One region of the Comamonas sp. FG99 genome, then DNA from elsewhere that is predicted to be linked to it. Evidence: predicted binding sites of a transcription regulator. Region 1 holds the regulator's gene; the other holds the start of a gene.
The links. Region 1 encodes sigma-54, which starts transcription at its own class of promoters, with help from an activator protein. Its sites were predicted from a motif close to TGGCANGNAANCTGCTTT; they were not measured.
Positions count from the first base shown of each region.

Region 1 (11,231 bases):
CCCAGCTCGCGCCTGCAGCGCCAGGCCACCCGGCTGGCCAGCACCGCCGTGAAGGCGCTCGATCCAACGCGCGAGGTGCGCGAGGCGCAGGCCGCATTCGACTACACGCCCACCGCGCAGAACCAAGTCCGCCTGGCGCAGGCCCTGCTCGCGGCGGGCCAGCCGGCGCAGGCGCTGCAACATTTCGAGGCCTGCATGAAGGGCCCGTTCGCCAATGACCTGGACATCCGCTGGGGCGCCGCGCAGGCCGCCTACGATGCCGGCCAGAGCACCACCGCGCTGCAGCACCTGCAGGCCATCGCCCAGACCGATGCCCACTACCGCGCCGAGGCGGTGGGCCTGCTGGTGGCCAAGGCCTATGCCGCACAGGGCGACAACACGATGGCGCGCAAGTCCTTCGACTTCGCGCGCGACAAGTCCGGCAGCTTCGACGTGACCGCCGAATACGCGATCTGGGCCGCCAGCCGCGGCGACTGGGACACCGCCAACCGGCTGCAGGCCGAGCTGCACAAGGCCATGACGCCCTGGACGCGCCAGCAGCGCGAGCTCAACCGCGACATGCTCAAGCGGCTCGACGCCGCCTTCGCGCAGCAGCCCAGAAATTGAGGCGATATCGGCCGTAAACGCTTACCCATCAACCGCTTTATGCTTCTATTTATATAGCAATATCGCCTGCTGCCGCCAGGGTCGAGGCCCTGCAGCTACACTCGCGGGATGGCCAAAACCGTCTTATTGCTCATCGTTGCCCTGTTTGCCGGCTGCGGGCTGTACATGCACCTGCGCGGCAAGGTACGCCACAAGGCGCTGCGGCAGATGTTCGACCACTCGACCTTCACCGCGCCGTTCAACGTGTTCATGCTGGCCTTCTCGAAGGTGCCGCGCACGCCCTACCTGCCCACCAGCACCTTCCCCGAGCTGGCGCCGCTGCAGGCCCACTGGCGCGAAATCCGCGAGGAAGCCATCAACCTGCACAATGCCATGCAGATCAAGGCCGCGGCCAACAACGACGACGCGGGCTTCAACTCCTTCTTCAAGACCGGCTGGAAGCGCTTCTACCTCAAGTGGTACGGCGATGCCCACCCCTCGGCGATGGAGCTGTGCCCCAAGACCACGGCCTTGGTGAAATCCATTCCTAACGTCAAGGCCGCGATGTTCGCCGAGCTGCCGCCCGGCGCCAAGCTCAACCTGCACCGCGACCCGTACGCCGGCTCGCTGCGCTACCACCTGGCGGTGCTGGCGCCCGACGACGACCGCTGCATGATCGAAGTCGACGGCCTGCCCTACAGCTGGCGCGAGGGCGAAGGCGTGATCTTCGACGAAACCTACATGCACTGGGCCGAGAACCGCAGCGAAGGCAACCGCATCGTGCTGTTCTGCGACGTGGAGCGGCCCATGACCAACCGCTTCGCCCAGTGGCTCAACGGCTGGCTGGGCAAGAACGTGGTGGCCGCCGCCAGCTCGCCCAACAACGACGGCGACCCGCGCGGCCTGATCAGCAAGCTGTTCAAGATCTCGTTCTACATGGGCCAGTACCGCCGCCGCTTCAAGGCCTGGAACCCCACGGCCTACAAGCTCACCAAGTTCGGGCTGATGATCGCGGTGGTGGCGGCCTTCGTCTGGTGGTGACGGGCGCTCAATCCAGCAGCGCCACCTGAACCTCGCGCGGGCCGCGGTAGGGGTTGCGGCCATGCCAGACCTGCAGGTTGTCGAGGATCATCACGTCGCCGTCCCGCCAGGGCCACTGGTAGGTGAAGCGATCGCACAGCGCCTCCATCTGCGCCACTTCGTCTTCGCTCAGGCGCTCGCCATTGCCCAGCGACGCGCCGGTGCGGTACTTCTGGTGCCGGCGGTAGGCCTGGCTGCGCGCCTCGTCCTCGACCTGCGGCCGCATGTGGATGACCGAGCGGTACAGCTTCTGCCCCGTGGCCGGGTGGGTGACGAAGGGCTCCAGGTCGTTGAAGACCGTGAGGCTGCCGTCGTCGTGCCACAGCGGCCGCAGGCCTTTGCCGGCGCAGATGCGCTCGACATCGGCGCGCTCGTCGGTGAAGAAGGCCTGGTTCCAGCCGCGCTGGTCCATGTCGGCGTAGCTGTCGTCCAGTGCCTGGCTGGGCGGCCCGAAGTTGCGCGTCATGCGCGTGCCCAGCTGCTCCAGCCTGCCGCGGATGGCGGCCGGCATGGCGGCGACGAAGCCGCGCATGTCGCCGATGATGGTCTCTCCGCCTTCGATGGCGGTCTGGCGCGAGAAAAAGGCGATGCGCCGGGGGTAGTCGCGCATGTAGGCCATTTCGGAATGGATGGCCAGCCGCACCGAGCTGGCCAGGCGGGTCGATTCCATCACCTGGCCCTGGATGGCCTTGCGCGGCGCGCGCCCGCCCTCGTAGCTGCCCGCGAACTGCGGGAAAAGCGCGGTCAGCGCGCCGAAATCCGCCGTCTCCTCCAGCGCAAAGCCGCGCAGCACGATGCCGCCGTGCGCGACGATCAGGCGGTCGAGCTGCGGGCGCGAGACGCGCACCCAGTCCAGGAAAGCCTGGCGTTCGGCCAGCGGCCCGCCTTCGCGGCAGCAGATGAACAGCGGCGCCTGGCCGGGCACGCGCTCGTAGCAGTAGACATCGTCGCCCAGCTGGTGGATGGATGCGGGCACGGCAACGCCGGCCAGCTCTTCAGTGAAAGTGGCTTGCATGGAAATTCCTCTCAAAAGCTTCAATCGCGATAACTGGAGTCGAGCCGGTCCATCTCGCGGCGGATGGCCGCCCATTCGCGCTCGCCACGCACGGGCACCCTGGCAAAGGCGTCGCGCGTGGACTGCACCGCGGTCGCATCGGCCAGCCGCAGTTGCCCGGCCGCCATCGCATCCACCTGGATGCGGCAGGCCGACTCCAGCCAATACAGGTTGAAGAAGGCCTCGGCGATGGTGCGCCCGCCCACCAGCAGACCGTGGTTGCGCAGGATGGCCACATGGTGCCCGCCCAGGTCCTGCACCAGGCGCTCCTGCTGCGGCAGCAGCACCTCGGGCCCGCTGAAGTCGTGGTAGGCGATGCGGCCGTGGAACAGGCAGGCCTGCTGCGACAGCGGCAGCAGCCCGCACTCCATGGCCGAGACCGCCGTGCTGGCCCGCGTGTGCACATGCAGCACGCACTGCAGGTCGTGGCGCGCCGCATGCACCGCGGTGTGGATCACATAGGCGGCCGGGTTCAGGCCCAGGCCGATGTCGGGCTCATAGAGGATGTCGCCGTTCAGGCGGATCTTGAATAGCCTGGATGCGCTGACCTCGGTGTACAGCAGCCCGTAGGGGTTGAGCAGGATGGCCTCGTCCTCGCCGGGCACCCGGGCCGTGATGTGGTTGTAGATCAGGTCGCTCATGCCGTAGCGCTGCACCGCGCGGTACAACGCCGCGAGGTCCTGGCGCAGCCGCCACTCGGCCTCGCCCACGCCCCGCCCGCGCCAGTAACCCGCATCGTAGCCGGTGGCCATGTCCGCTGCTTGCAGGTGCGCCGTCATTGGAGGGCCAATCCCAGTTCGCGGATATTGTCGCGGTCGGCCGCGAACTGGCGCGCGGCATAGTCCGAGTAGTCGCGCGCGCCGAGGAAGCGGTCGGGCATGGATTCCATAGCCAGCGCGCGCTGGTAGTTCCCGTCGCGGGTGGCGCGCTGGATCGCATCCTGGATGCGGGCGACCAGCGCGGCATCCATCTGCCTGGGGCCGGCAATGCCGATGACCGACTGCACCGTGATGTCATAGCCCAGCTCGGCCATCGTGGGCACATCGGGCCAGCCCGGCAGGCGCCCGGGCTCGGCCACCGCCAGCAGGCGCACCTTGCCGGCCTGGGCCATCGCGCCCCAGCCGGCCTCGAACATCACATCCACATGGCCGCCCAGCAGTGCGGCCATGGCATCTGCGCCGCCCTTGAAAGGCACATAGTTCACCGCAATGCCGGCCTTCTTCTGCCACTGGCCGGTGGCGATCTGCCCCAGCGAGCCGGTGCCCACGGCCGCCACGTTGAGCCTGCCGGGATTGTCCCTGGCATAGGCCACCACCTCGGCCAGGCTTTTCCAGCGCGAGCCCGCCGGCACCGAAACCGCGTAGGTGTAGCTGGTCAGCCCGACGATGTAGCTGAAGTCCTTGAGCGGGTCGTAGCTCACCTTCTGCAGGTGCGGCAGGCGAAAGACCGCGGTGGTGATCACCGCCAGCGTCGCGCCGTCGGGCGCGGCCCGGGCCATGGTGGTGGGGCCGAGCGTGCCGCTGGCGCCAGGCTGGTTGAGCACCACCACCGCCGGCCCCTGCGCCGACAGCGCATGGGCCAGTGCCCGCATCTGGGTATCGATGGGCCCGCCCGCGGGGAAAGGCACGATGAGGCTCACCGGCCTGGCCGGCCAGGCCGGCGCCGCCCGGCCCAGCGGCGCGCACAATGCCGCGCCGCAGCCAGCCGCCAGCTGCAGCCATGCGCGCCGGCTGCTGGAATACTGTGATTGCATGATGTCTCCTGATACGTGGGGCTTGCCGTGGATTCACGGCCGTTACAGCGTTTTCAGTGTAGGAAAGACATCCGTTATCAGTAATTCCCACAAGCTGGCATTGCAATGCCTTGTGAGAATATCCGGGATACCACCATGCGCATCGAAGACCTGCAGACCTTCCAGGCGGTCACCCGCTTTCCCAGCCTGAACCAGGCCGCCGCCGAGCTGGGCGTGTCGCAGTCGACGCTGACCAAGACCCTGGCCCGGCTCGAGGCCGAGACCGGGCTCAGGCTGTTCGAGCGCTCGCGCCAGGGCATCGCGCTCACCGAGCTGGGCCGCACTTTCGCCAAGTACGCGCAGAACATCTCGATCACGCTCGACGCGATGCATGCCGAGATGGGCGACATGCACGCCGCGCGCGCCGGCAAGGTACGCCTGGCCACACTGCCGCACCTGCTGCCCAGCCTGGTGTCGCCGGTGATGCGCCGCTTCCTGGCATCGCGCCCGCTGGCCACCTTTTCGGTCTCCACCAGCCTGAGCCCCCACCTGCTGGCGCAGCTGCAGACCGGCGAGGTCGATCTGGTGTGCGCCTCGATCCCGGACGAGATCCCCGCCGGGATCGCGGTCGCGCCCATTGGCGCGCTGCAGGTGCAGATCGCGGTCAGCGCCAGCCATCCGCGCCTGCAGGAGCTGCGCGGCTTTGCCGACCTGGCGCGCGAGCGCTGGATCGTGCCCGCCAGCTCGATCTACCTGCGGCAATGGCTGAACCAGCGCTTCGTGCGGCTGGGGCTGCCGCTGCCGCGCATCGCGGTGGAGAGCAATGGCTCGCAGCTCGCCTTCACCGAGCTGCTGCGCCACACCGACCTGATCGGCATGCTGCCATCGCACACGCTGGGCCAGCCAGAAGGCGCCGGGCTGGTGGGCCTGGCGGGCGAAGGCATGCGCTGGCAGCACGACTTGGCGCTGCTGTGGCGCGAGCAAGGCCATCTGTCGGCGCTGACGCAGGAGTTCCGCGACGCCATGCTGCAGGCCGGGCAGCAGATGGTGCTGTGACTACAGCGTCTTGCGCAGGTTGGCCGGCGGTATCCGCAGCGCCTCGCGGTACTTGGCCACGGTGCGGCGCGCGCATTCGATGCCCTGCTGCTGCAGCAGCTCGGCGATCTTGCTGTCCGACAGCGGCTTGTTCGGATTCTCGGCATCGAGCAGCTGCTTGATCAGCGCCTTGACCGCGGTGCTGGACGCGCTGCCGCCAGCCTCGGTGCCCAGGCCCGAGCCGAAGAAGTACTTGAGCTCGAAGGTGCCCTGCGGCGTGGCCATGTACTTGGCCGTGGTCACGCGGCTGATGGTGGATTCGTGCAGGCCCAGCTCGTCGGCGATCTCGCGCAGCACCATGGGGCGCATGGCCAGCTCGCCGTGCACGAAGAAGTTCTTCTGCCGCTCCACGATGGCTTGCGACACGCGCAGGATGGTGTCGAAGCGCTGCTGGATGTTCTTGATGAACCAGCGCGCCTCCTGCAGGCGCTGCTGCATGCCGGCATGGCCCTGCTCGCCCTTGTGGCCGCGCATGGCGCTGGCATAGAGATCGTGCACGCGCAGCTTGGGCATCACCTCGGGGTTGAGCTGCACCCGCCACTGCGGCGCCTGGCCGGCGCGCGCGGCGGCGCCCGGGCGCACGATCACGTCGGGCACGATCACGTTGCGCTCCACGTTGGCGTAGGGGCGCCCCGGGCGCGGCTCCAGCCCGGCGATCAGCGCCATGGCCTCGCGCACCACCGCCTCCTTGCAGCCGGTGAGCTGCACCAGCTTGCGCACATCGCGGCGCGCCAGCAGATCGAGCGACTCATGGCAGACCAGCAGGGCCGTCTCCAGCGCCTCGGCACTCTTGTGCCGGCCGCGCTGCAGCGCCTTGATCTGCAGCACCAGGCATTCCTGCAGGTTGCGCGCGCCCACGCCCACCGGCTCCATGCTCTGCAACAGGCGCAGCGCCACCGTCAGGTGGTGCATCACGGTGTCCAGCGCCTCGGCATCCTCCGCGTCGGCCAGGTTTCCGGCCAGCTCGACCAGCGGCTCTTCGAGATAGCCGTCGTCCGAAAGCGATTCGATCAGGAAATACAGCGCGGCCCGGTCCTCGGGCGACAGCCGCAGCGCCAGCGCCTGGCGGTGCAGCGCGTCCTGCAGCGACTCGTGGGCATGGGTGTGGTCGAGGGCGGAGTAGTCCTCGTCGTCGCTGCCGGCGCCGCGCGCCGGCATGTCGCCGCCCCAGTCGTCGGTGGCGGTGTCGCGGCCGTCGTCGCCCTCCCAGGGCAGGGCTTCGGCGCTGACCTCGGCCACGGGTTCGGCATCGAACTCGGCGGTGGCGCTTGTCTCACGCACGCTATCAGCTACAAAATCAGAAGCAACCTCGTCGGCGGCCGGCTCGCGCGGCGCGGCTTCCGCCGCTGTCTCGGCCTCATCCTCGGCCCGCTCCAGGAACGGATTCTCGTCGAGCATCTGCTCCACTTCCTGCTGCAGCTCCTGGGTGGACAGCTGCAGCAGCCGGATGGACTGCTGCAATTGCGGGGTCAGCGTCAGGTTCTGCGAAACCTTGAGCGACAGGCCGGGCATCATGGACACGACTCTACAGGCCCGCTCGGATCACATGCGGAAGTGCTCGCCCAGGTACACCCGGCGCACATCGGCGTTCTCGACGATCTCCTGCGGCGTGCCCTGCGCCAGCACCCGCCCATCGCTGATGATGCAGGCGTGGTCGCAGATGCCCAGGGTCTCGCGCACGTTGTGGTCGGTGATGAGCACGCCGATGCCGCGGTCCTTCAGAAAGCCGACGATGCGCTGGATCTCGATCACCGCGATCGGATCGATGCCGGCGAACGGCTCGTCCAGCAGGATGAAGCGCGGCTGCGTGGCCAGCGCCCGGGCGATCTCCACGCGCCGGCGCTCGCCGCCGGACAGCGCCACCGCCGGCGATTCGCGCAGGTGCTCCACGCGCAGCTCCTGCAGCAGCGAGGTCAGGCGGCGCTCGATCTCGCTGCGCGGCAAGGCCCGGCCGCCTTCGTCGCGCTGCAGCTCCAGCACGCCGCGCACATTGTCCTCGACGCTGAGCTTGCGGAAGATCGATGCCTCCTGCGGCAGGTACGACAGCCCCAGCTGCGAACGCTGGTGGATGGGCATGTTGGCCACCGAGTGGCCGTCGATCAGGATGTCGCCCGCGTCGCTGCGCACCAGGCCGACGATCATGTAGAACGAGGTGGTCTTGCCGGCGCCGTTGGGCCCCAGCAGGCCCACGACCTCGCCCTTGCGCACGGACAGCGACACGTCCTTGACCACCTTGCGGCTGCCGTAGGACTTCTGCAGGTGCCGCGCCTCCAGGCAGCTCAGGTCGCTGCCGGCGGCCAATTCGCGCACCGCGATGGTGCTGACAGGCTCCGCCACGATTATTTCGCCCCTTCATTGAGCTGCGGGCTGGAGCGCAGCTGCGTGCCAGGCCCGGCAGCGGGCGGCGCGGCCGGCTTGGCGCCGCTGCCACCCCCGCTGCCACCGCTACCCGCGCCCTGCGAATCCTTGGGCGACAGCATCACGCGCACCCGGCCGCCGCTCTTGGCGCCCGGCTTGGGCTCGCTGGCCTGCGCGGATTTCTGCCCGTTGACGGTGAAGGTGTCGCTCAGGTTGTTGTAGACGATCACCGAGCCGCTGACCTGGTCGGTCAGCGTGGTTTCGCGGTAGCGCCGCAGCTCGGCCCGGCGGTTCAGGTGCACGGTGTCGTCGCGGCCGTCGTAGGTGATGACCTCGCCCTCGCCCTCGATGTACTCGGCGGGCGCGCCCGGCAGGGTATCGCGCTTTTGGCGGAAGAACGCCAGCTTGCCGGCGCCGGCCGTGACCACGCCGCGCTGGTAGCCGTCGCGGTCCTGGCTGACCTCCAGCTTGGCACCGCGGATGACGATGGTGCCCTTGGTCACCACCACATTGCCGGTGAACACGCTGGTCTGCTTGAGCTCGTCGTGCTGGCCCTCGTCGGCCTCGATGTTCATGGGCTTCATGCGGTCGGCTTTTTCCGCATGCGCACCACCGCCCCAGGCCAGCATGGCCAAAGCGAGAACCCCAGAAATGAAACGAATCTTCATACGCGGCATGTTTTTTGCTCCGCCGATTGTAGCCAGCCTGCCCGGCGCCTTCACCGGAAATGGCCCCAAGGCCTGTTCACTTCGTGTCGCCGCGGCCCGCGGAAAAAGCCCAAAGCCCGCTGACGCGGGCTTTGGGCCTTGGCAATCCTTGGCGATTCCAGAGATTTACGACTTGGACTGCGCCGCCAGGTATTCCACCACCTGCAGCACATTGGTCATCGAGCCGGCGCGGGTGCCGTCGGTGTAGTACTTGCCGGCCACGCCCATCGCGGGCACGCCCTCGACACCATAGGCGTCCTGCAGCTGGGTGGCCTTGCGCACCTGGTTGGCCACCGAGAAGGAGCCGTAGACCTCCTTGAACTTGGCCATGTCCAGGCCCTGCTTTTCCATGAAGGCGAAGATCTCGTCGTCCTTGTTCAGGCGCTGGCGCTCCACATGGATGGCGTGGAACACCTTGACATGCACCTCGGGGATCTTGCCCATGGTCTCCAGCGTGTAGTAGATCTTCTGCTGCGGCACGAAGGTGTTGTTGAACGCGATCGGCACGCGGCGCACCTGCAGGTTCTTGGGCGCGTTCTTCGCCCAGGCCTCGAACTCGGGCTCGAAGGCGTTGCAGTGCGGGCAGCTGTACCAGAAGAATTCGATCACGTCGACCTTGCCGGCGGGCGCCTCGGGATTGACCGGCGTGCGCAGCTTGACATAGTCCTTGCCCTCCTTGAACTTGGCCTGGGCCAAGGCGCCCTGCGTCGGCAGGGCCAGGGATGCGGCCGCCACCGAAGCGGCGGTCAACGAGAAATCACGGCGTTTCATAAAAAGCTTTCTCCTGGTGCGGTAGTGGCTATGGGAGCGGGGGCCAGCGAAAAAGTTCAACGCTGCACGCGCACGATCTGCGCATCGACGCCAGCGCCATCGAGCTTGCCCTTGAGGCCGTCGGCATCGTCGCGCTTGGCGAAGGGGCCCACCCGCACGCGGTACACCACGCGGCCGTTCACCTCGCGCTCGGTGACCCTGGCCTCCCAGCCCATCATCGCCAGCTTGGCGCGCTGCGCCTCGCCGTCGTTCTGGGTACGAAAAGCCCCCGCCTGCACGAAATACTGGTAGGGATCGGCGGCGCCAGCGGCGCCGCGCGACTTGGCCAGGTCGCCCAGCGGATCGGCCGACTGGCCGGCCTTGGGATCGAGCTTGGCAACGGCGGTCTTGTCGCCCGCCTTGTCTGTGGGCTTGTCGCTGGCCTTGTCGGCCGTCTTGGCCGCGCCCGGCTTGGTGTCGGGCAGCACCACCTCGGGCTTGGTCGCCACGGCCGGCGGCGGCGGCGCGGTGTCGGCGCCGGGCTTGGGCGGATCGGGCACCACCACGCCCTGCACCGCGGGCGTGCTGCTGCGCGCGGGGTTCTTGCCGTACAGGGGCGAGTTCGGGTCCCAGTTCTGATTGCGCTGCTGCTCTTCCTTGTCCTTGGCGTCGGTGCGCACGCCACCTTTGTTGACAAAGGGCACCGGCACGTTGGTGACGTAGATGGCCACCGCCAGCGCAGCCCCCAGGCCGACGAGCAGGCCCAGGATCAGCCCCAGAATGGTTCCCCCGCGTTGATGTTGTCGCATGAACGGTCTCGTTTCTCTCTGCAATTACATGCGCTCCGGCGCACTGACGCCCAGCGTGGCCAGCCCGTTGCGCAGCACCTGTGCGGTGGCGGCCACCAGGGCCAGGCGCGCCAGCTTGACAGCCTCGTCGTCCACCAGGATGCGTTCGGCGTCATAGTAACTGTGATAGCAGGCCGCCAAGTCGCGCAAATAAAAAGTTACATCGTGCGGCGCGTTGTCGCTGGCGGCGGCGGTGAGCATCTCGGGATACCGGGCCAGCTGCAGCATCAGCGCCTGGGCCTGCGGGCCTTCGAGCGCGGACAGGTCCACCCCCTGCAGCGCCCCGGCGCCCGCGCCGCCCTGCTCTTGCCAGCCCCGCAGCACCGAGCAGATGCGCGCATGGGCGTACTGCACGTAGTACACCGGGTTGTCGTTGTTCTGCGCCACCGCCAGGTCGACGTCGAAGGTGTAATCGGTGTCGGGCTTGCGGCTGAGCAGGAAGAAGCGCACCGCGTCCTTGCTGGTCCACTCGATCAAATCGCGCAGCGTGACGTAGCTGCCCGCGCGCTTGCTGATCTTGACCTCTTCGCCACCCTTGACGACCCGCACCATGGTGTGCAGCACGTAGTCGGGATAGCCCTGGGGAATGCCGACGCCTGCAGCCTGCAGGCCGGCGCGCACGCGCGCGATGGTGCCGTGGTGGTCGGTGCCCTGGATGTTGACCACCTTGTGGAAGCCCCGCTCCCACTTGGCGATGTGGTAGGCCACGTCGGGCACGAAGTAGGTGTAGCTGCCGTCCTTCTTGCGCATCACCCGGTCCTTGTCGTCGCCGTAGTCGGTGGACTTGAGCCACAGCGCGCCGTCCTGCTCGTAGGTATGGCCGTTGGCCACCAGGCGCTGCACGGTCTTCTCGACCCGGCCCGAGGTGTAGAGGCTGGATTCGAGGTAGTACTCGTCGAATTTGAGGTTGAAGGCCTGCAGGTCCTTGTCCTGCTCGTTGCGCAGGTAGGCCACCGCGAACTGGCGCACGTTGTCGTAGTCGGCCACGTCGCCGTTGGCGGTGAATTCGCGGTCGTCGGCCT
Region 1 is NZ_JBMDII010000024.1:9,859-21,089, forward strand. It holds gene ACODRX_RS16455 (hypothetical protein) at 1-606, shown strand, start outside; gene ACODRX_RS16460 (aspartyl/asparaginyl beta-hydroxylase domain-containing protein) at 715-1,626, shown strand; gene ACODRX_RS16465 (TauD/TfdA family dioxygenase) at 1,634-2,680, opposite strand; gene ACODRX_RS16470 (class II aldolase/adducin family protein) at 2,701-3,498, opposite strand; gene ACODRX_RS16475 (tripartite tricarboxylate transporter substrate binding protein) at 3,495-4,472, opposite strand; gene ACODRX_RS16480 (LysR family transcriptional regulator) at 4,608-5,507, shown strand; gene ACODRX_RS16485 (RNA polymerase factor sigma-54) at 5,508-7,061, opposite strand; gene lptB (LPS export ABC transporter ATP-binding protein) at 7,089-7,883, opposite strand; gene lptA (lipopolysaccharide transport periplasmic protein LptA) at 7,886-8,572, opposite strand; gene ACODRX_RS16500 (thiol:disulfide interchange protein DsbA/DsbL) at 8,738-9,382, opposite strand; gene ACODRX_RS16505 (SPOR domain-containing protein) at 9,439-10,170, opposite strand; gene argS (arginine--tRNA ligase) at 10,195-11,231, opposite strand, start outside.

Region 2 (11,231 bases), on a different contig from region 1:
CTACGCGGCTTTCTACCCGCTGATGACGGCCTTCAACGCGCTGCCCAAGGCAGCCTTCGTGCCGATCCTGGTGGTGTGGTTCGGCATAGGCGCGGGGCCGGCGATACTCACCGCCTTCCTGATCAGCTTCTTTCCCATCATGGTCAACATCGCCACCGGCCTGGCCACGCTGGAGCCCGAGCTGGAGGACGTGCTGCGCGTGCTCGGCGCCAGGCGCTGGGACGTGCTGCTCAAGGTCGGCCTGCCGCGCTCCATGCCCTACTTCTACGCCTCGCTCAAGGTAGCGATCACGCTGGCCTTCGTGGGCACCACGGTCAGCGAGATGACCGCCGCCAACGAGGGCATTGGCTACCTGCTGGTGTCGGCCGGCTCGTCGATGCAGATGGGGCTGGCCTTCGCGGGCCTGATCGTGGTCGGCGCCATGGCGATGCTGATGTACGAGCTGTTCAGCGCGATCGAGCGGCACACCACCGGCTGGGCACGGCGGGGCTCGCAGGGCGAGTAGGCACCCTGCCTCACATCGCCCAGATGCGGGGCATGCCGCCGCGCAGGCCCCACAGCTGGCCGCGCCACAGCGCCCAGGCGCTCTTGCACAGCGCCATCGCCGGCTCCACCACCGGCGCCAGCGCGCGCAGCACCAGCAGGTGCTCGCTCGGCGCGGTCACGCCGGCCACCACGCCAGCGGGCGCGGACTGCAGCAGCTCGTGCATGCTCTCCAGCAGCGCCTCGCGCTGGGCGCGCGCCAGCGGCGTGCCACTGGCCAGCACCAGGCTGGCCAGGCAGCGGCGGCCGGCCAGGCCCAACTCGCCGTCGAGCAGCAGGCGGTCCTGCGCATCGATCAGGCCGCGCTCCAGGAATAGGCCCGGCCACTCCAGGTGCTGGACGAAGCGGCCCTGCGCGAAAGGCTGGCCGGCCAGCGGCAGGCCCAGCGCCGTCACATCCCAGGCCAGCAGCTGCGCGCCTTCGGCCAGCTCCATCTGCAGATGGTTCAGCGCGTCGCAGGCGTTGTAGGCGATGGCCTCCAGCGGCAGCCATTCGAGCCGCGCGCCGGCGGCCAGGCACAGCCGCGTGCGCTGCAGCGCCTGCTGGCCGTTGCTCTTGTAGAAGCGCGCCGCGCCCGGCGTGGTCACCAGCGCATGGGCGCCGGCGCCGACCCGCACCGCGATGTCGAGCACATCGCCGCCAACCAGGCCGCCGGGCGGATGCACCAGCACGTTGTGGCAGATGGCTGGCCCTTCCGGGTACAGGCTCTTGAGCACGCGCAGCGGGCCGTCGTGCCTGAAGTGCATGGCCGTCCTGCCCTGCTGCGCGCGGTAGTCGAGGTCGAGTTGTGCATGCCAGCCCATGGCGCCATTAGATCGTAAACACTCAGATCGCCACCAGCTTGCGAATGCCCTTGTCCCGCATCTCGCTGCCTGGCCCGGCGGCGATGACCTCGCCGCGCTCCATCACGAGGTAGCGATCGGCCAGCTCCTCGGCAAAATCGTAGTACTGCTCGCACAGCAAGATGGCCATGCCCTGCCCGTTCATGCCTCGGTTGGCCAGCCTGCGGATCACGCGGCCGATGTCCTTGATGATGCTGGGCTGTATGCCCTCGGTGGGCTCGTCGAGGATCAGCATCCGCGGGCCCGGCGCCAGCGCGCGCGCAATCGCCAGCTGCTGCTGCTGCCCGCCCGAGAGATCGCCGCCGCGCCGCTGCAGCATCTGCTTGAGCACCGGGAACAGCTCGTACAGCTCGGCCGGGATCGCGGTGCGCGCCGGGCAATAGGCCAGGCCCATGCGCAGGTTGTCCTCGACCGACAGGCGCGAGAAGATCTCGCGCCCCTGCGGCACGTAGCCGATGCCGCGGCGCGCGCGCTCGTAGGGCGTGCTGCGCGCGATGTCCTGGCCCTGCCAGGCGATGCGGCCGCTCTTGATGGGCACCAGCCCCATCAGGCTCTTGAGCAGCGTGGTCTTGCCCACGCCGTTGCGCCCCAGCAGCACGGTGACCTTGCCGGTCTCGGCCTGGAGGCTGACGTCGCGCAGTATGTGCGAGCCGCCGTAGTACTGGTGCAGGTTCTGGACTTCGAGCATTCGGTACTCCTGCGCGGGCCTGGCCTGCGCATTCAATTTTCATAGCTTGCAGCGCTTATCCCTACTAGTTTTCAATATGAAACATATCTGAAAACCTTTATGAATCAGCGCTTGCAGCTCTCATTTTCTTTGTTCCAGCAAGGCCGCGGCTCAGCGGCCGAGGTACACCTCGATCACCCGCTCATCGGCCTGCACCTGGGCCAGCGGCCCCTCGGCCAGCACCGCGCCGTCGCACAGCACGGTCACCTTCTCGCTGATGGTGGCGATGAAGCCCATGTCGTGCTCCACCACCATCAGCGAGTGCCGGCCCTTGAGCGCGAGGAACAGCTCGGCGGTGCGCGCGGTTTCCTCGTCGGTCATGCCGGCCACGGGCTCGTCGAGCAGCAGCAGCCTGGGTTCTTGCACCAGCAGCATGCCGATCTCCAGCCACTGCTTCTGGCCATGGCTGAGCAGCCCGGCCTGGCGCGTGATGCTGCCGGCCAGGTGGATGGTGTGCAGCACCTCGGCGATGCGGTCTTTCTGCGCGCCGCCGAGCGCGAAGCGCATGGATGCGGCCACGCCCTTGTGCGTCTTCAGCGCCAGCTCCAGGTTCTCGAACACGCTGAGCTGCTCGAACACCGTGGGCTTCTGGAACTTGCGGCCTATGCCCATCGCGGCGATCTCGGGCTCGCTGTAGCGCAGCAGGTCGATGGTGGAGCCGAAGAACACGGTGCCGCTGTCGGGCCGGGTCTTGCCGGTGATGATGTCCATCATCGTGGTCTTGCCCGCGCCGTTGGGGCCGATGATGCAGCGCAGCTCGCCGGGCGCGATGTCGAGATTCAGGCCGTTGATGGCCTTGAAGCCGTCGAAGCTCACATGCACGTCTTCCAGGTACAGGATGCGGCCGTGGGTCACATCCACTTCGCCGGCCACCACGGGCCGCGCCATGCTGGCGCTGCGCCCGCCCGACTCGGTGCTGCGGTAGTGCTGCAGGCGCTGGTTGCCGGCTTCCATCAGGTCGGGTGTCATGCCTTGGCTCCTTGCAGCGGGGTGGATGCGCGCGCCTGGGCGCGGCGCCTGGCGCTCCATTCGCGTACCTGGCGCGGCAGGCGGATCAGGCCGCCGGGCATGAACAGCGTCACCACGATGAAGAGCGCGCCCAGCACGTACAGCCAGGACTCGGGCGCCGCCATGGTGAGCCAGCTCTTGCCGCCATTGACCACGAAGGCGCCGATGATCGGGCCCGCCAGGCTGGCGCGCCCGCCCACCGCGGTCCACACCGCCATTTCGATGGAGTTGCCCACGCTCATCTCGCCGGGGTTGATGATGCCCACCTGCGGCACATAGAGCGCGCCGGCCAGGCCGCACATCATCGCCGAGATGACCCAGACCGAGAGCTTGTAGGGCAGCGGGTCGTAGCCGCAGAACATGGTTCGCGACTCGGCATCGCGCACCGCCTGCAGCACGCGGCCGTATTTGCTGCGGATCAGCCAGCGCGAGAACAGAAAGCAGCCCAGCAGCGCCAGCCCCGACAGCGCGAACAGCAGCACGTGCATGGCCTGCGTGTTCAGCGGGAAGCCGAGAATGCGCTGGAACCCGGTGAAGCCGTTGTTGCCGCCAAAGCCCGTCTCGTTGCGGAAGAACAGCAGCATGGCCGCATAGGTCAGCGCCTGGGTGATGATGGAGAAATACACACCCTTGATGCGCGAGCGAAAGGCGAAGTAGCCGAACACGCCGGCTATCGCGCCCGGCACCAGCAACACCAGCACCGCGGTGGCCGCGAAGCTGCCCGACAGCGCCCAGTGCCAGGGCAGCTCCTTCCAGTCCAGAAATCCCATGAAGGCCGGCAGCGCGCCGGGCCCGGCGGCCTCGCGCATCAGGTGCATGCCCATCACATAGCCGCCCAGCGCGAAGAACAGGCCATGGCCCAGGCTCAGGATGCCGGTGTAGCCCCAGATCAGATCAATCGCCAGCGCCACGATCGCATAGCACATGAACTTGCCAAGCAGCCCGATCAGGTAGTCGGACAGATGCAGCGCGCTGCCCTCGGGCACCAGCAGGTTCAGCGCCGGCGCCAGCGCGCAGACCGCGACGAGCGCTGCCAGGAAGACGGCCCAGCCCCGGGCGCCGAGCAGCGGCTCGGGCTGGGGCAGTTGCAGATCGATCTTGGTTGCCATGGCTCAAGCCTCCGCGCTGCGGCCCTTCAGGGCGAAGATGCCCTGCGGACGTTTCTGTATGAACACCACGATGAACAGCAGCACCGCGATCTTGGCCAGCACCGCGCCGGTCCAGCCTTCGAGCAGCTTGGACAGCACGCCCAGGCCCAGCGCCGCGTACACCGTGCCCGCGAGCTGGCCCACGCCGCCGAGCACCACCACCAGGAAGGAGTCGACGATGTAGTTCTGGCCCAGGTCCGGCCCCACGTTGCCGATCTGGCTCAGCGCGCAGCCGGCCAGCCCGGCGATGCCCGAGCCCAGCGCGAAGGCATAGGTGTCGGTGCGTGCGGTGTTCACGCCCACACAGGAAGCCATGGCGCGGTTCTGGGTGACGCCGCGCACGAACAGGCCCAGCCGCGTCTTGGCGATCATGAAGGCCACCGCGCCCAGCACCGCGAACGCGAAGACGATGATCGCGATGCGGTTAAACGGCAGCGTGAGGTTGGGCAGCAGCGCCAAGCCGCCGCTCATCCAGGCGGGGTTTTCCACGCCCACGTTCTGCGCGCCGAACAGGCTGCGCACCGCCTGCTGCAGCACCAGGCTGATGCCGAAGGTGGCCAGCAGCGTCTCCAGCGGGCGGCCGTAGAGGAAGCGGATCACGCCGCGCTCCAGCACCGCGCCCACCAGCGCGGCGGCGCCAAAGGCCACCGGCACCGCCACCACCAGGTACCCGCCGAACCAGGCCTCGGGCAGCCAGCGCTGGAACAGGGCCTGCACCACATAGGTCGCGTAGGCGCCAATCATGATCAGCTCGCCATGCGCCATGTTGATCACGCCCATCAGGCCATAGGTGATCGCCAGCCCCAGCGCGGCCAGCAGCAGCACCGAGCCCAGGCTCAGGCCGCTGAAGACCGCGCCCGCCCGCTCGCCCCAGGCCAGGGATTCGGCAATCGCCGAGAGCGCGGTGCGGATCGCCTTTTGCACCGCGGGGTCGCTCTCGTCGGCCAGGCGCTGGTTCAGCAGCAACTGTGTCTCGGGCGTCTTGAGCTGGGCCAGCTGGCGCACCGCCCGCAGGCGCTGGGCGGCATCTTCGCTGCCCAGCAGGCTGGCGGCGCGGGCGCGCGCCAGCAGGGCCTTGACCTCGGCATCCGTCTCGCCGGCCAGCACCTTGTTGATCAGGGGCAGGCGCGCGGCATCCGGCTCGTCGGCGAGCTTGCGCGCCGCGGCGCGGCGCGCCTGCACATCGCTGCCGGCGAGCGCCAGCGCGGCCTGCGCCGACTCGATCACGCCGCGCAGGTAGTTGTTGTTGACCACTTCCTCGGCATCGGCCGGCAGGGCCGCGGCCGCACCGGTGGCGGGGTCGAGCGCGCGCTCGCCATCGACGATGTAGGCCTTGCCGCCGGCGGTGCGCACTGCATCGTCGGCCAGGGCCTGCAGGTAGGCCGCCAGCCGGCCACCGTCGCCGGGCTCCAGCACCGCGGCGTTGATCGCCTGGGCACGCGCGTCGCTGCCATCGGCGGCCGCCATCGCGAAGGCCTGATCGGCCGTGAGCGCATGGCCGGGCAGGGAGAGCAGCATGCCCAAGGCGCCGGCCAGTGCTATGCGCAGGATTTTCATAGTCAAATCAACCTTCGGCACTTAGCCCAGCTATCGTTTCTAAATCACTTCCCATGAAACCGGCACGCTCCATCAGCGGGCACCGAGGAAGGGCCGCCCCGCCCCGAAGGTGCCGCCCCCCTCCAGTGCGAAGCACCAGAGAGGGGGAGGCGGCGCAGCCGCTCAGGGGGTGCCTCATTTCATGTCGGGCTCGTCCTTCTTCTTGTCATTGCCTTCGATATAAGGGCTCCAGGGCTGGGCCTTGATCGGACCCTTGGTCTTCCAGACCACGTTGAACTGGCCGTCGGCCTTGATCTCGCCCACCATCACCGGCTTGTGCAGGTGGTGGTTCTTCTCGTCCATCTTCACGGTGAAGCCGTCGGGCGCGGCAAAGCTCTGGCCGGCCATCGCGGCGATCACCTTGTCCACGTCGGTGCTCTTGGCCTTTTCCACGGCCTGCTTCCACATGTGGATGCCGATCCAGGTGGCCTCCATCGGATCGTTGGTCAGCGGCTTGTCCTTGTGGCCCGCGATGCCCTTGGCCTTGGCGTAGTCGCTCCACTGCTTGATGAAGGCGGTGTTCGTGGGGTTCTTCACGCTCATGAAGTAGTTCCACGCGGCCAGGTGGCCCACCAGCGGCTTGGCATCCACGCCGCGCAGCTCTTCCTCGCCCACGCTGAAGGCCACCACGGGCACGTCCTTGGCCTTGAGCCCGGCATTGCCCAGCTCCTTGTAGAAGGGCACGTTGGAGTCGCCGTTGATGGTGGAGATCACCGCCGTCTTGCCGCCGGTGGAGAACTTCTTGATGTCGGCCACGATGGTCTGGTAGTCGCTGTGGCCGAACGGCGTGTAGGTCTCCATGATGTCGGCCTCCTTCACACCCTTGGACTTGAGGAAGGCGCGCAGGATCTTGTTCGTGGTGCGCGGGTACACATAGTCGGTGCCCAGCAGCACGAAGCGCTTGGCACCGCCGCCTTCCTTGCTCATCAGGTATTCCACCGCCGGAATAGCCTGCTGGTTCGGCGCGGCGCCGGTGTAGAACACGTTCTTGGAAAGCTCCTCGCCCTCGTACTGCACCGGGTAGAACAGCAGGCCGTTGTTCTGCTCGAACACCGGCAGCACCGACTTGCGCGACACGCTGGTCCAGCAGCCGAAGACCACGGCCACCTTGTCCTGCGTCAGCAGCTGCTTGGCCTTCTCGGCGAACAGCGGCCAGTTGGAGGCCGGGTCCACCACCACGGGCTCGAGCTTCTTGCCCAGCACGCCGCCCTTGGCGTTGATGTCGTCGATGGCCATGAGCACCGTGTCCTTGAGCACGGTCTCCGAGATGGCCATGGTGCCCGAGAGGCTGTGCAGCACGCCGACCTTGATGGTATCGGCTGCCTGGGCGCTGGCGCCCATCAACGACAGGCCGGCGACAGCCGCTGCTGCGGCCAGGGTTTTCATGGCGGTGCGACGCTCGAACATGGCTTTACCTTTCAAGAAAGTGGAGAACCCGATACAGGCCAGGAACCGTTTTCCCGGCCTTGGCGAAGCCCTCAAGCAAGCCGCGTGCCATGCCCGTTTCATTCTGATGCACCGCAGCAGCGCGCTGCACTTGCGCGGGCCCGCAGGCACCAGACTGGTGCATGCCGGCACCACAAACCAGCATCCGGGCACCGCATGCACGCAGCCGTGCAGCGCGCATGCACGGATTTGGAGTCCTGCGCCCCAAACCAGCTGGCACGGCCCTTGCATCGTGCAGCGGCATGGAACTCTCTCCCCGCGAAAAAGACAAGCTGCTGATCTTTACCGCAGCACTGCTGGCCGAGCGCCGCAAGGCGCGCGGCCTCAAGCTCAACTACCCCGAGGCGGTGGCGCTGATCAGCGCCTTCGTGATGGAGGGCGCGCGCGACGGCCGCACGGTGGCCGAGCTGATGAGCGCCGGCCGCGGCGTACTTGGGCGCGCCGACGTGATGCAAGGCGTGCCCGAGATGATTCCCGACATCCAGATCGAGGCCACCTTTCCCGACGGCACCAAGCTGGTCACGGTGCACGAGCCGATCATCTGAAGCCGCCATCCTCCCCCCTCCCCCCTCTCCACCCAGCACCAGCAGCCATGAAAAAAATCAGCACCCTCGCCCTTGCCGGCCTGCCCGCCGCCGCCCTGGCCCATATGGGCGGCCAGCCGCACACGCATGGCCTGGCCGACAGCTTCCTGCAGGGCCTGGCCCATCCCTTCACCGGCCTCGACCACCTGGCGGCCATGCTGGCCGTGGGCGCCTGGAGCGCGCTGACCTTTCCCGCGTTGCGGGCCGCCTGGCGCGTGCCGGCCGCCTTCGTGGCGCTGCTGGTGGCCGGCGCCTTGGCCGGCTTTTCCGGCCTGTGGGTGCCGGGCGTGGAGCCCATGATCGCGGCCTCGGTGCTGGTGCTGGGCCTGCTGGTGGCGGTGCAAAAGCGCATGCCCTGGGTGCTGGCCGCGGCGCTGGCGGGCGTGTTCGCCTTCTTCCATGGCGCGGCGCATGGCTACGAGCTGGCGGGCGACGCCGGCCTGGCGGCGCTCGGCGCGCTGGCCGGCATGGCCCTGGGCTCGGCGCTGCTGCATGTCGCCGGCATGGCGCTGGGCCATGTGGCGATGCAGCGCCACCAGTGGCTGGCCCGGGTGGCTGGCGCGGCCACCGCGCTGCTCGGCGCCTTCTTGCTGACCCGGCTGGCCTGAGGGGAAACCGCATGATTCCTGGAGAACTGCTGATCGACGCGGGCGAGCACGCCCTGAACCCTGGCCGCCGCACCCGCACGCTGGTGGTGCACAACGCCAGCGACCGCCCCATACAGGTGGGCTCGCACTACCACTTTGCCGAAACCAATGCCGGGCTGGCATTCGAGCGCGCCGCGGCCCATGGCATGCGGCTGAACATCGCCAGCGGCATGGCGGTGCGCTTCGAGCCGGGCCAGCAGCGCACGGTGGAGCTGGTGGATATCGCCGGCGCGCGGCAGATCTACGGCTTTCGCGGCCTGGTTCAAGGAGCACTCTGATGGCCACCATGGACAGGCGCGCCTATGCCGAGACCTATGGCCCCACGGTGGGCGACCGGCTGCGGCTGGCAGATACCGATCTCGTCATCGAGGTGGAGCAGGACTTCACCCTGGCCGCGGGCGGCTATGGCGAAGAGGTGAAGTTCGGCGGCGGCAAGACCATACGCGACGGCATGGCGCAGTCGCAGCGCAGCCGCGCCGAAGGCGCGGCCGACACCGTGCTGACGAATGCGCTGATCATCGACCACTGGGGCATCGCCAAGGCCGACATCGGCCTCAAGAGTGGGCGCATCGCCGCCATCGGCAAGGCCGGCAACCCCGACACCCAGCCCGGCGTGGACATCATCATCGGCCCCGGCACCGAGATCATCAGCTGCGAGGGGCTGATCGTGACCGCCGGCGGCATCGACACCCACATCCACTTCATCTGCCCGCAGCAGATCGAGGAGGCGCTGGCCAGCGGCGTGACCACCATGATCGGCGGCGGCACCGGCCCGGCCACCGGCACCTTCGCCACCACCTGCACGCCGGGGCCCTGGCATATGGAGCGCATGCTGCAGGCGGCCGACGCCTTCCCGATGAACCTGGGCTTCCTGGGCAAGGGCAACGCCAGCCTGCCGGGCGCGCTGCACGAGCAGATCGCCGCCGGCGCCATCGGCCTGAAGCTGCACGAGGACTGGGGCAGCACGCCGGCGGCCATCGACAACTGCCTCGCCGTGGCCGAGCAGACCGACACCCAGGTCGCCATCCACACCGACACGCTCAACGAATCGGGCTTCGTGGAAGACACCGTGGCCGCGTTCAAGGGCCGCACCATCCACACCTTCCACACCGAGGGCGCGGGCGGCGGCCACGCGCCCGACATCCTGAAGGTGGTGGGCGAAGCCAACGTGCTGCCCAGCTCGACCAACCCCACCCGCCCCTATACGGTGAACACGCTGGACGAGCATGTGGACATGCTCATGGTCTGCCACCACCTGGACGCCGGCATCGCCGAAGACCTGGCGTTTGCCGAAAGCCGCATCCGCAAGGAGACCATCGCGGCCGAGGACATCCTGCACGACATCGGCGCGATCAGCATGTTCAGCTCCGACAGCCAGGCCATGGGCCGGGTGGGCGAGGTCATCCTGCGCTGCTGGCAGACCGCGCACAAGATGAAGCTGCAGCGCGGCGCCCTGCCGGGCGACGGCGCGCGCAACGACAACTTCCGCGCCCGGCGCTACATCGCCAAGTACACCATCAACCCGGCCATCGCCCACGGCATCAGCCACGAGGTCGGCAGCATCGAGGTGGGCAAGTGGGCCGACATCGTGCTCTGGAAGCCGGCCTTCTTCGGCGTCAAGCCCGCCTGCATCCTCAAAGGCGGCAGCATCGCCATGGCGGCCATGGGCGACCCCAACGCCAGCATCCCCACACCCCAGCCGGTGCACTACCGGCCGATGTTCGGCGCCTTCGCCGGCAGCAATGCGCACGGCTCGCTCACCTTCGTCTCGCAGGCGGGGCTGGCGGCCGGCATCGGCGAGCGCTTCGGGCTGCGCAAGCCGCTGGCGGCCGTCAAGGGCATACGCGGCGTGCAAAAGCGCCACATGGTCCACAACGACCTGGCGCCGCACATGGAGGTGGATGCCCAGACCTACGCGGTGCGCGCCAACGGCGAGCTGCTGGTCTGCGAGCCCGCCGCCAGCCTGCCCATGGCGCAGCGCTACTTCCTGTTCTGACGGTATGCTGACCGCATCAAGCGCCATCGCTTTTTGAATGGACCCGCCCCCATGCTGACCGCCAACAAACTCCTGCCCCAGGGACAGGGCCTCTCGCCCGTGCTGCTCAGGCGCGCCACCACCGTGGAACTGGACTGGGACGTGCGCCAGAAAAGCCGCTTCGCCGCCACCGACAGCCAGGGCCGCGAGCTGGCCGTCTTCCTGCCACGCGGCCAGGCCGTGCGCGGCGGCGACGTGCTGGTGGCCGAAGACGGCAGCCTGGTGCGCGTGCTGGCCGCGCCGCAGAAGGTGCTGCGCATCACCGCCTGCGCCGAGCACGGCAGCCCCTTCGACCTCATGCGCGCCGCCTACCACCTGGGCAACCGCCATGTGCCCATCGAGCTGCAGCCCGACCACCTGAAGATCGAGCCCGACCATGTGCTGGCCGACATGCTGCGCGCCATGCACATGACCGTGACCGAGGCCGAAGTGCCTTTCGAGCCGGAAGGCGGCGCCTACGGCGGGACACATGGTGGCCACCAGCACGGACACGAACATGCCCACGGGCATGGGCACCACCATGGGCACGACCACTGAAGCGCCGCCGCCCCTGGCCCCGGCCACGCTGCTGCAGCTGATGTGGCTGGCCTCGCCGGCGCTGCCCATCGGCGGCTTTTCCTACTCCGAAGGGCTGGAGGCCGCCATCCATGCCGCG
Region 2 is NZ_JBMDII010000005.1:70,044-81,274, reverse strand. It holds gene ACODRX_RS05080 (ABC transporter permease) at 1-505, shown strand, start outside; gene ACODRX_RS05075 (urease accessory protein UreD) at 516-1,346, opposite strand; gene urtE (urea ABC transporter ATP-binding subunit UrtE) at 1,369-2,073, opposite strand; gene urtD (urea ABC transporter ATP-binding protein UrtD) at 2,224-3,081, opposite strand; gene urtC (urea ABC transporter permease subunit UrtC) at 3,078-4,229, opposite strand; gene urtB (urea ABC transporter permease subunit UrtB) at 4,233-5,825, opposite strand; gene urtA (urea ABC transporter substrate-binding protein) at 6,000-7,271, opposite strand; gene ACODRX_RS05045 (urease subunit gamma) at 7,553-7,855, shown strand; gene ACODRX_RS05040 (HupE/UreJ family protein) at 7,903-8,502, shown strand; gene ACODRX_RS05035 (urease subunit beta) at 8,514-8,819, shown strand; gene ureC (urease subunit alpha) at 8,819-10,537, shown strand; partial or broken gene ureE (urease accessory protein UreE) at 10,589-11,110, shown strand; gene ACODRX_RS05020 (urease accessory protein UreF) at 11,097-11,231, shown strand, end outside.
Region 2: the regulator sigma-54 is predicted to act here: its motif matches at 7,525-7,542, upstream of ACODRX_RS05045 (urease subunit gamma).